4 regions of the Salinivibrio sp. VYel1 genome follow, and region 3 is predicted to be linked to each of the others. Evidence: predicted binding sites of a transcription regulator. Region 3 holds the regulator's gene; each other region holds the start of a gene.

The links. Region 3 encodes CRP, which controls carbon source genes, mostly activating them, when cyclic AMP is high. Its sites were predicted from a motif close to TGTGANNNNNNTCACA; they were not measured.
Region 1: a site for CRP is predicted at 1,454-1,469, ahead of dinG (ATP-dependent DNA helicase DinG). Genes of this name have one in related genera too.
Region 2: a site for CRP is predicted at 1,501-1,516, ahead of rppH (RNA pyrophosphohydrolase). Genes of this name have one in related genera too.
Region 4: a site for CRP is predicted at 1,092-1,107, ahead of EHW58_RS00540 (glycogen/starch/alpha-glucan phosphorylase). Genes of this name have one in related genera too.

The regions. Positions count from the first base shown of each region.
Region 1 covers NZ_RSAM01000002.1:140,463-142,671, forward strand. Annotated here, with positions in the region: gene dinG (ATP-dependent DNA helicase DinG) at 1-1,362, opposite strand, end outside; gene EHW58_RS03250 (porin) at 1,901-2,209, shown strand, end outside.
Region 2 covers NZ_RSAM01000010.1:93,665-95,873, forward strand. Annotated here, with positions in the region: gene ptsP (phosphoenolpyruvate--protein phosphotransferase) at 1-817, opposite strand, end outside; gene rppH (RNA pyrophosphohydrolase) at 835-1,347, opposite strand; gene mutH (DNA mismatch repair endonuclease MutH) at 1,971-2,209, shown strand, end outside.
Region 3 covers NZ_RSAM01000007.1:32,043-34,251, reverse strand. Annotated here, with positions in the region: gene EHW58_RS08150 (ABC transporter substrate-binding protein) at 1-530, opposite strand, end outside; gene crp (cAMP-activated global transcriptional regulator CRP) at 660-1,292, opposite strand; gene EHW58_RS08140 (phosphoribulokinase) at 1,542-2,209, opposite strand, start outside.
Region 4 covers NZ_RSAM01000001.1:117,912-120,120, forward strand. Annotated here, with positions in the region: gene malT (HTH-type transcriptional regulator MalT) at 1-780, opposite strand, end outside; gene EHW58_RS00540 (glycogen/starch/alpha-glucan phosphorylase) at 1,286-2,209, shown strand, end outside.

The DNA.
Region 1 (2,209 bases), on a different contig from region 3:
GGAAAATAGGCCAACCCCGGCTGCACGGGACCAGAGCATTTGGTCTAAACGCCAACCCACTTCCAAGGGGGAGACATGGATCCAAAGGTCGCCTTCGCGCTCGCGACACGCTCGCACCCAACGTGCCAAGGGGGCGCCTTTATCCGAATTAGGTTGAGCCATCAAGGTCCACACCTTTTCTAAATTTTCTAACCGTTGCAGGAAAAAAGCCGTTTCCGCGAGCGCCGGATCAGCCAGTTTTGCCGAAATGTCATTTTCTTTCAGACGCTCATTGATCAAATCATGAATTTTTCCCAATGCCTGATGGGCTTTTTTGCTCGCCGTTTTGAGTTGCTCACTGGGTGAGGTAAGCGCATCGGGGAGCTCGCCATCAGCAAAGCGGTAGCAACCATCATCGTTGAGCGGCAATTGACTGAGCTGTTGTTTAACCTCGCGTAAGCCTGGGATTAAGGTTTGAATCGCGTCTAGCAAGCTATCCACAAACCGATGTGCGCGCTTAATATCAGCGGTATTCCCCAACTTGGTCGTCGCTTGATTGAGCTTTTCCAGCCAGCTGACCACACCCAACAGGCTGGCACTGGCGGCAGAAAAGTCTCGCGCGACAGTGGGCAAGTGATGAGCCTCGTCAATCATATACAGGCATTGCTCCGGCTCGGGCAAGATCACTCCGCCGCCGAGTTCGAGATCGGCGAGCAGCAAACTGTGGTTCACCACCACCACATCCGCTTTATCCATCGCCTCTCGTGCTTTAGCAAACGGGCAAGCACGGTGGGCGGGCAAACCGGCATGACAAGTGTGCTTATCAGAGGCGATGGCTTGCCAAAGATGATCAGCAATGGGTTTTGGCCAACTGTCTCTGTCACCATCCCACTTACCCCGATTCAGCGCAGCGTAGAGATCGTTGAGTAATAATTGCTCGCTGCGCTTGGGTTTTTGGGTAAATAGCGCCCCTTGAATGCTTTCCATGTCCGCTACCGCACTGAGCTTATGTGCACAGCAATAGCGTTGACGCCCTTTGGCTAAAATAAAATCAAACGGTTTGGGGCAGATGCGATGAAAAAACGGGATGTCTTTATTGGCAAGCTGTTCTTGCAACGCCACCGTCGCAGTTGAAATCACCACTTTTTTATTGTTGTTGAGTGCAAACGGGATCGCACCCATCAGATAGGCCATCGACTTACCGACCCCTGTGCCTGCTTCTGCCACTAATAGTCGCCGTTTAGGCGCGTAATCGCCAGCTAGGGTTTTCGCGAGCTCTGCCACCAAATAGTTCTGAGCTTTACGGGGAATAAAGTGGGGAAGTTGATCTTGTAGCGTTTGATAGCACGCGCGAATGTCTGATTTTACGGCAGGACTGAGCATCAACAGGTCCGAGTTGCAAAGGTTGGCGCCTAGTATAACACGGGGCAAAAACGTGAAAACGATCGCGAACTGCAAGATTTCCTTACAGATATGAGATCTTGGTCACGAATTTAATTTGAACCATTCTTCGCTATCTTGCTGATCTGCCGTTTGATTAACAAAACGCCTGATTTAAGCTATTGATTAGTTTTTTATTCTAATATAAGCAATAAATACTGTGATTTTTGGTGTTTTATGTTGTTAGTGTTTGTTGTTTATTTTCATCAAAAGGCGGGTGTTGAGTCAATTAAACTGTGATCTCAGTTCAACAAATATCACTATATTGTTGTTTTTAAGCGGTTTTTGTCTAGATTGTAATGCGCTTCCGGCGAGTTGACAGAACTACAAATGTTCTGCACGATTAGCCACGAAGTTTCAGTGAACTGGCATTTTGTTCTTCGCAGCGTTTTTGCTGCTGGTAATAGAGTGACAGTCACAATAAAACAGAGTTCCAAGAAGGAACTCATAATGACTAAATAGAAAAGGCAGTGGATTAACCATGAAAAAGACTATTCTAGCAATGGCAGTACCAGCTCTGCTGGCTGCTGGCTCAGCATCAGCAAGCATCAACCTGTATGACGCAAACGGCGTTAAAGTAGACGCATCTGGTGCAACTGAAGTTCAGTACATCAGCGGTCTTGCTGAAAACTCAGAAGGTGCATGGAAACTGGACGATGGTGATATCGCAATCAACACTACCGTTGCTATCTCTGACAAAATCAACGCCCTAGGCGGTTTTGCGTATGAATTTGAAGATGGCGATGTAACTAACGACGAGCTTTTCGTTGGCTTCGGCGGTGATTTCGGT
Region 2 (2,209 bases), on a different contig from region 3:
GTCTCACCGCCCAAGTGGCGGCATCCCCTTGTTGGACCCGTACTGTCATGTCTTCACGCAGCATAGGATCGTTAAGCAGATGAACAAACAAATCAAAAATCGCCAGCGCGTCTTTTTGCAGCTCTTTATCAAAGCGTTTACGCAGACGGCGAAACTCGGTACTGGCATCGTCAATCGCCGCGTCCAGTCTGTCGAGTTCACCTTGTGTATCTAGGTGGCAAGCAGGCGCCACCTCTTCAAGCCGCGGTTGAGAGTCATCACACCATGCTTGTGCGATCCCAATGCCCGGCGACGCAGGCATTCCCTCTAGCAACACGGGAGACGGCGCTCCCTGCCAGCCACCTTGGGCATCGGCATGCGCAAACACCACGGCCAACTGCGCGGCTAAGGTCACGAGAAAGGACTCTTCGCTCTCATCAAACTGGCGGGGTTGATGTTGTTGCACCACCAGCACACCCAACACCTTTTTGCGATAAATGATGGGCGTGCCAAGAAAGGATTGAAAGGCATCTTCGCCGGTGGAGGGGAAGGGTTTGAACGCGGGATGCTTGCGCGCGTACGCCAAATTTAAAGGCTCAGCACGCTGACCCACCACACCGACCAAGCCCTCGCCAAATGCCATCGACACTTGTGCACAAGGGTCGAGGCCTTGTGTTGCCATAAGCTCAAACTGTTGGTGTTCGGCATTGGCAAGATAAACGGAGCAGCACTCGGTACGCATCGCCACGCAAGTTTGTTGCACCAAGGTGTGTAACGCCTGCTCAAGATCTGAAGACGCCGCCACACTTTGCACAATATTCCTTAACTGCGTGAGCACCCAATCTCTCCTTACATTTATCCTCGCTTGTGTCGACGCCGAGGTTTGCGTTCTTTAAACGGCATCGCAAGTGGCGCGAATTCTTTCATCGCACGCCGATACACTTCCCGCTTAAATGCCACCACTTGCCGCACTGGATACCAATAGCTCACCCAGCGCCAGCCATCAAACTCTGGTGTCCCCCCGCGCGAGACATTAACGCGTGACTCGTCACATTCAAGTTTGAGCAAAAACCACTTCTGCTTTTGCCCGATACACACGGGCTTGGAATCCCAGCGCACAAGGCGTTTGGGTAACTTGTAGCGTAGCCAATGTCGACTAGTCCCCAAGATGCGTACATCTTTTTTAGTCAGCCCCACTTCTTCATACAATTCCCGGTACATCGCTTGTTCAGGGCTTTCCCCATCATCGATGCCACCTTGTGGAAACTGCCATGAATGCTGACCATATCGACGAGCCCAGAGAACTTGACCGTGGCCGTTACAAATTACTATCCCCACGTTGGGACGATAGCCATCGCCATCAATCACTGGACGACCTCAATGATAAATCTCTACTGAACCTGATTTTTTCACAAAAAGCGGTGAAGGGTAAACAAACATTGTGGATTGAGCGTTGTTTTTGCGCACTCGTCGTCATCTGAGGATAACTCAGCTCCTAACAGGAAGTTATAAACATAGCAATGAGAGTTTGCGCACATTTATTCACGCTTTCTGTGGATAGATTTGTGAAGAAGCCTAGAAAAAGTTCACTTCTCGAACGATCAAGGATCGCGTCATAGAATTAAAAGCGAGCCAAAAAACAATAAATATATTAATAATCAGTTAATTAAATACGCGTCACAACAAAAGGATCTTTTTTAAGATCGAGCGATCGTCAAATACACACAGATCGCTTAAAGATCCACCAATCAGAAAATTATCCACACCAATAGCGCAAAAAAACGGCAAGTTCGCGATTTTTCACATTTTCACCCTCCTTTACGTACTGTATATTTGATCATGACAGTCAGGAATCCTATCAATCATCCTTCATCTGTGGATAACTACAAGCGTACGGATAGGATCATCAAGGGTAGGATCGACTTGCAGCCAATACAGCAGTTCTTGATAATGCACGCTCTCAACGTAACGAGCAGGATCCCAGCACAGTGATACAGCCCCCCGCATCCGAGCAGGTATTGATGGAGCGTGCGCTCGCCCTCGCCGGTCTGACCCTTGGCGAAGTCAGCGAGACACTGTCGATCCCTTGTCCAGCGTCACTCACGCGAGAGAAAGGTTGGATTGGCATGTTACTCGAGGCCTGTTTGGGCGCCAACGCCGGCAGCAAACCCGAACAAGACTTTGCGCATTTAGGCATTGAGCTAAAAACAATTCCGGTCAACGGCGATGG
Region 3 (2,209 bases):
GGGAAGAGATCGGCCCGGCCCGTATCAACCACTTTGAAAATGTTTTCAAAGCTCGATATTTCACGTACGCGAAATCCCGCTGAGTTAAGCACCTTGACGTCGGCCCAACCTTGTCCCTGAATCATAGTCAGAGACTGCAAGTCACTCGCGCTACTTATCTGAGCAAGTTGGGGCTCGGTGGCTTGGTTGGTAATAAACAGGCGGTGGCCGAGTAAGCCACGAAACACGGGATAGCGAACGGGGATCAATTCAGCTTCCAGTGTACGGTCGGCACCAAGCCAGTCGACGGTGAGCTTGCCTTGCTTGAGCATTTCCACCTTACGAGATTGAGAGCCAATTTGGCCGTCAAAGGCTTGTAAGGTAACAGATCCTCCCGACTTTTCGGCAAGAAACTCGATGAGCTCAATGGCATAGAGATCAAGCGCCGAGCCGGCGCGTGGCTCGGGGTGGACAATCGTCGTATTGGACGCAGCATGGACTGAAAACACAGAGAGCGCGAAGGCGGTGAGGGTAACCATGAGTTTTTTCATAAACGACACCTTGTTAATTTTATGTTAACCATGTCGTTTTGAGTGTAGAAGCAATCCGCGTGCTTGCCAGATAATGGAGATAAAAAACCGACGCCAGGGCGTCGGTTGGTGATACAGAGAGCGGCGCGATTAGCGTGTGCCGTATACCACGATGGTTTTACCGTGTGCGGAAATGAGGTTTTGCTCTTCCAGCATTTTAAGGATACGTCCCACTGTTTCGCGTGAGCAGCCAACGATTTGGCCAATTTCCTGACGGGTGATCTTAATCTGCATACCATCAGGATGCGTCATGGCATCAGGCTGCTTCGCCAAGTTCAATAGGGTTTGTGCAATGCGCCCTGTGACGTCCAGGAAGGCAAGATCCCCCACCTTTTGGCTCGTTACCTGCAAGCGGCGCGCCATTTGTGAGGACAAGCGCATCAAGATATCAGGATTCACTTGGATAAGCTGGCGGAACTTTTTGAATGAAATTTCTGCCACTTCACACGGTGATTTGGCGCGTACCCAAGCAGTGCGCTCTTGGTCTTCTTCGAAAAGCCCGAGCTCACCGATGAAGTCACCTTGGTTAAGGTAAGACAGGATCATTTCCTTGCCTTCTTCATCTTTGATCAGTACGGCCACAGACCCTTTCACGATGTAATACAAGGTCTCCGCCTTTTCACCAGCATGGATAAGCGTGCTTTTCGACGGATACTTATGAATATGACAATGTGAAAGGAACCACTCGAGTGTAGGGTCTGTTTGAGGTTTTCCTGGAACCATATAACTTATTTCCTCTGCATGTGTTGCCCGGCAACAACGTCCTATCTTTGTCTGAGGGGTAACCCATCAGATCATTGCACAGAATACGAAGTCTGAACGCGGGCTACAAGCTCACTGTATGTTAACAAGAGTGTATCTTTTTTTGTTGGTGATTTCTTGATTTTGATCTAGGCCAACCGCCTAAAAAACTGGCAAAAACGTGGCTAAGATCACGGCTTGAGAAGTAATACATCATGAATGCGCTACGCCTCAGCCAATCTTGCCTTTTTCTATCAATTGCTGAATCAATGGACGGATGATCAATTCCATTGCAAAGCCCATTTTTCCTCCCGGCACCACTAAGGTGTTATGGCGCGACATAAACGACCCAGTGATCATTTGCAACAGATAAGGGAAGTCGACGTTTTTCATGCCACGAAAGCGGATCACCACAAAGCTTTCATCCAAAGACGGAATCCCTTTGGCATTTAATGGGTTTGAGGTATCTACCGTGGGAACGCGCTGAAAGTTGATATGGGTGCGAGAAAACTGCGGGGTGATATAGTGCAGGTAATCATCCATTGAGCGCACAATCGAGTCGGTCACCGCTTCACGAGAATGGCCTCTATCGCGCGTATCGCGGACAAATTTTTGAATCCACTCTAAGTTGACGATGGGGACCATACCAATCAAGAGATCGACGTGCTGCGCAACGTTGACGTCACCGTCGACCACGCCGCCGTGCAATCCTTCGTAAAACAATACATTGGTATTGTCGGCCAAGTCTTGCCATGGCGTGAAGGTACCAGGCATTTGGTTATAGGGCACCGCTTCATCAAAGGTATGTAAGTAGCGGCGGTACTTCCCGGTGCCTTGGTCACCATACTCACGGAAAAACTGCTCTAGCCGCGGGAAGTCGTTGGCGGTGGGGCCAAAAT
Region 4 (2,209 bases), on a different contig from region 3:
AAACACTTCTTCGGCCAAATAGTCCCAAAGGTGGGCATGGTTAAAACCAGCGTAAGACGCGGCGCTTTGCATCAGGGTACGCTTTTGGTGCTGCGCTTGAATCGCAATGAGCTGCAAGGCTGACGGCCAACCTTCAACGTAGTTGCATAATGCGTTCGCCGTGGATTCATCCACGCCATCGTCGACACGTTGATTAAAAAAGCGCGTCGTTTCTTCGTTATCGAACGCGAGAAGCTCGTTGCCGATCTCAATCATCAAGTCGCGTACGCGCAAATTCGCGGTGCCCAGTGGAGGGTTGGCGCGTGAGGTGACCACCAAAGTGAGATTATCTGGCATGTGCTTAATGAAAAAGCGCATCGCCTCATGAATCTCCTCATTATCAATGAGCTGATAGTCATCCAACACCAAATAGCTAGTGGCATGAAACCCAGCCAGTTCAGCAAAGACATCAGACAAGAGCGCACGAAGTGATGAGAATTGGCGTTTTTCCGCCAGCTTTATCGTGTTGGCGCAGCCCTCTTGGGTAGCGTGGTGCAGCGCTTGCAGTAAGTAGTTAATGAAGCGAAAGCTGTCGTTGTCACTATCATCAATGCTAAACCAGCCGACATTGGATTGATCCGCGAGCCATTGTGCAGCCATGGTGGTTTTGCCATATCCGGCCGGAGAGCGAAACAGCACCAGCTTATAGTGAGGGGCTTGTTGTAAAATATCGAGCACACGCGGGCGTAATATCGCGTTATAAAGCCGTCCAGGCCGAGTCAGCTTTGATGGGATCCACATAAGACACTGTCCTTTACTGCAAATGCGGTGCGACCCTTTTGGTGCGCACCTCTGTCCTGATTGCAGTGTATGTAACTTCAAACGCACAAACTATGATCTATCCCTGATCTCTTAACGGATGCCCCAATTTAGTGCAGCTACGCCTTTTAATTGTGATTTATATCACTTAAGCGTCATATTGTTGGCCTTTTTAATGGTTGGGATACACATCTATCTCGGTTTATTAGGGCTTAATTTGCGTTAGCGCACAAAAATCACAAAAGGAAAGCGATGTTTTTCACCGTGGACGTAGCCCCTTTTTTGTTTCATAGCGTGACTTAGGTCACTCGATAAAGGGCTGCTCATGGATTTGATGAGAAGCGGCTCACTATTGCTATGTGACCTGGCTCTCTACGCCCTGTGGTCTCCTCCTTTGATGAGCATGACGTGGGAGGATGTTTGCCGTGCTCGGGTTGGGCAAGATGAATAACCATCAAGGTTTCATTCCATTATCGAGAGCGACGACATGACACCAAAACAGCAACATGCGTTTGATAAAAGTGCGTTTAAAATCAGTATGGTTCAACACCTAACCCAGTTAGGTCACGCACCAGACACCGCTCAGCTGCGCGACTGGTACCTCGCACTGGGCCGTGCATTAGCCGAACATACCACGAGTGATCTGGTAGCCACTGAACACGATCAAGCCATTAAACAAGCTAAAAGTGTTAACTATTTATCCCTCGAGTTTTTGATTGGTCGGTTAACCGGCAACAATTTAATTAGCATGGGCTTGTACGATGCGATTGCCGATGCCGTGAGTGAGCTTGGCCTCGGGTTAACGGATTTACTTGAACAAGAGCGTGATCCGTCTTTGGGCAATGGCGGCTTGGGGCGTCTCGCCGCTTGTTTTATGGATTCATTGGCGGCCCAACAGTATCCTGCGGTCGGCTATGGCTTGCACTATGAATATGGTTTGTTCCGCCAGTCATTCAAAGAGGGCGCACAACAAGAAGCACCGGATGCGTGGCGTGAGCCTGAAGGTTACCCGTGGGAAGTGGTACGTCCTGACTTAGCGCAAACCATTGGCTTTTATGGCCATGTAGAGGTGATTGAGGACTCAGGGCACACGTACCGTCAGTGGGTGCCGAGCATGACAATTCAGGCCATGCCCTGGGATCTGCCGATTGTGGGTTATCAAAGCAATACGGTCTATCCGCTTCGCTTATGGGAAGGACGGGCGTTAACGCCGTTTGCCCTTGATGCCTTTAATGACGGTGACTATACCCAGGCTCAGCAATCCGCCATCGATGCAGGGAATTTGACCAAAGTCTTGTACCCCAACGATAACCACGATGCGGGTAAAACATTGCGCTTAATGCAGCAGTATTTCCACAGTGCAGCTTCTGTAGCAGACATTCTCCGTCGTCATCTAGAGGCAGGGCATGCA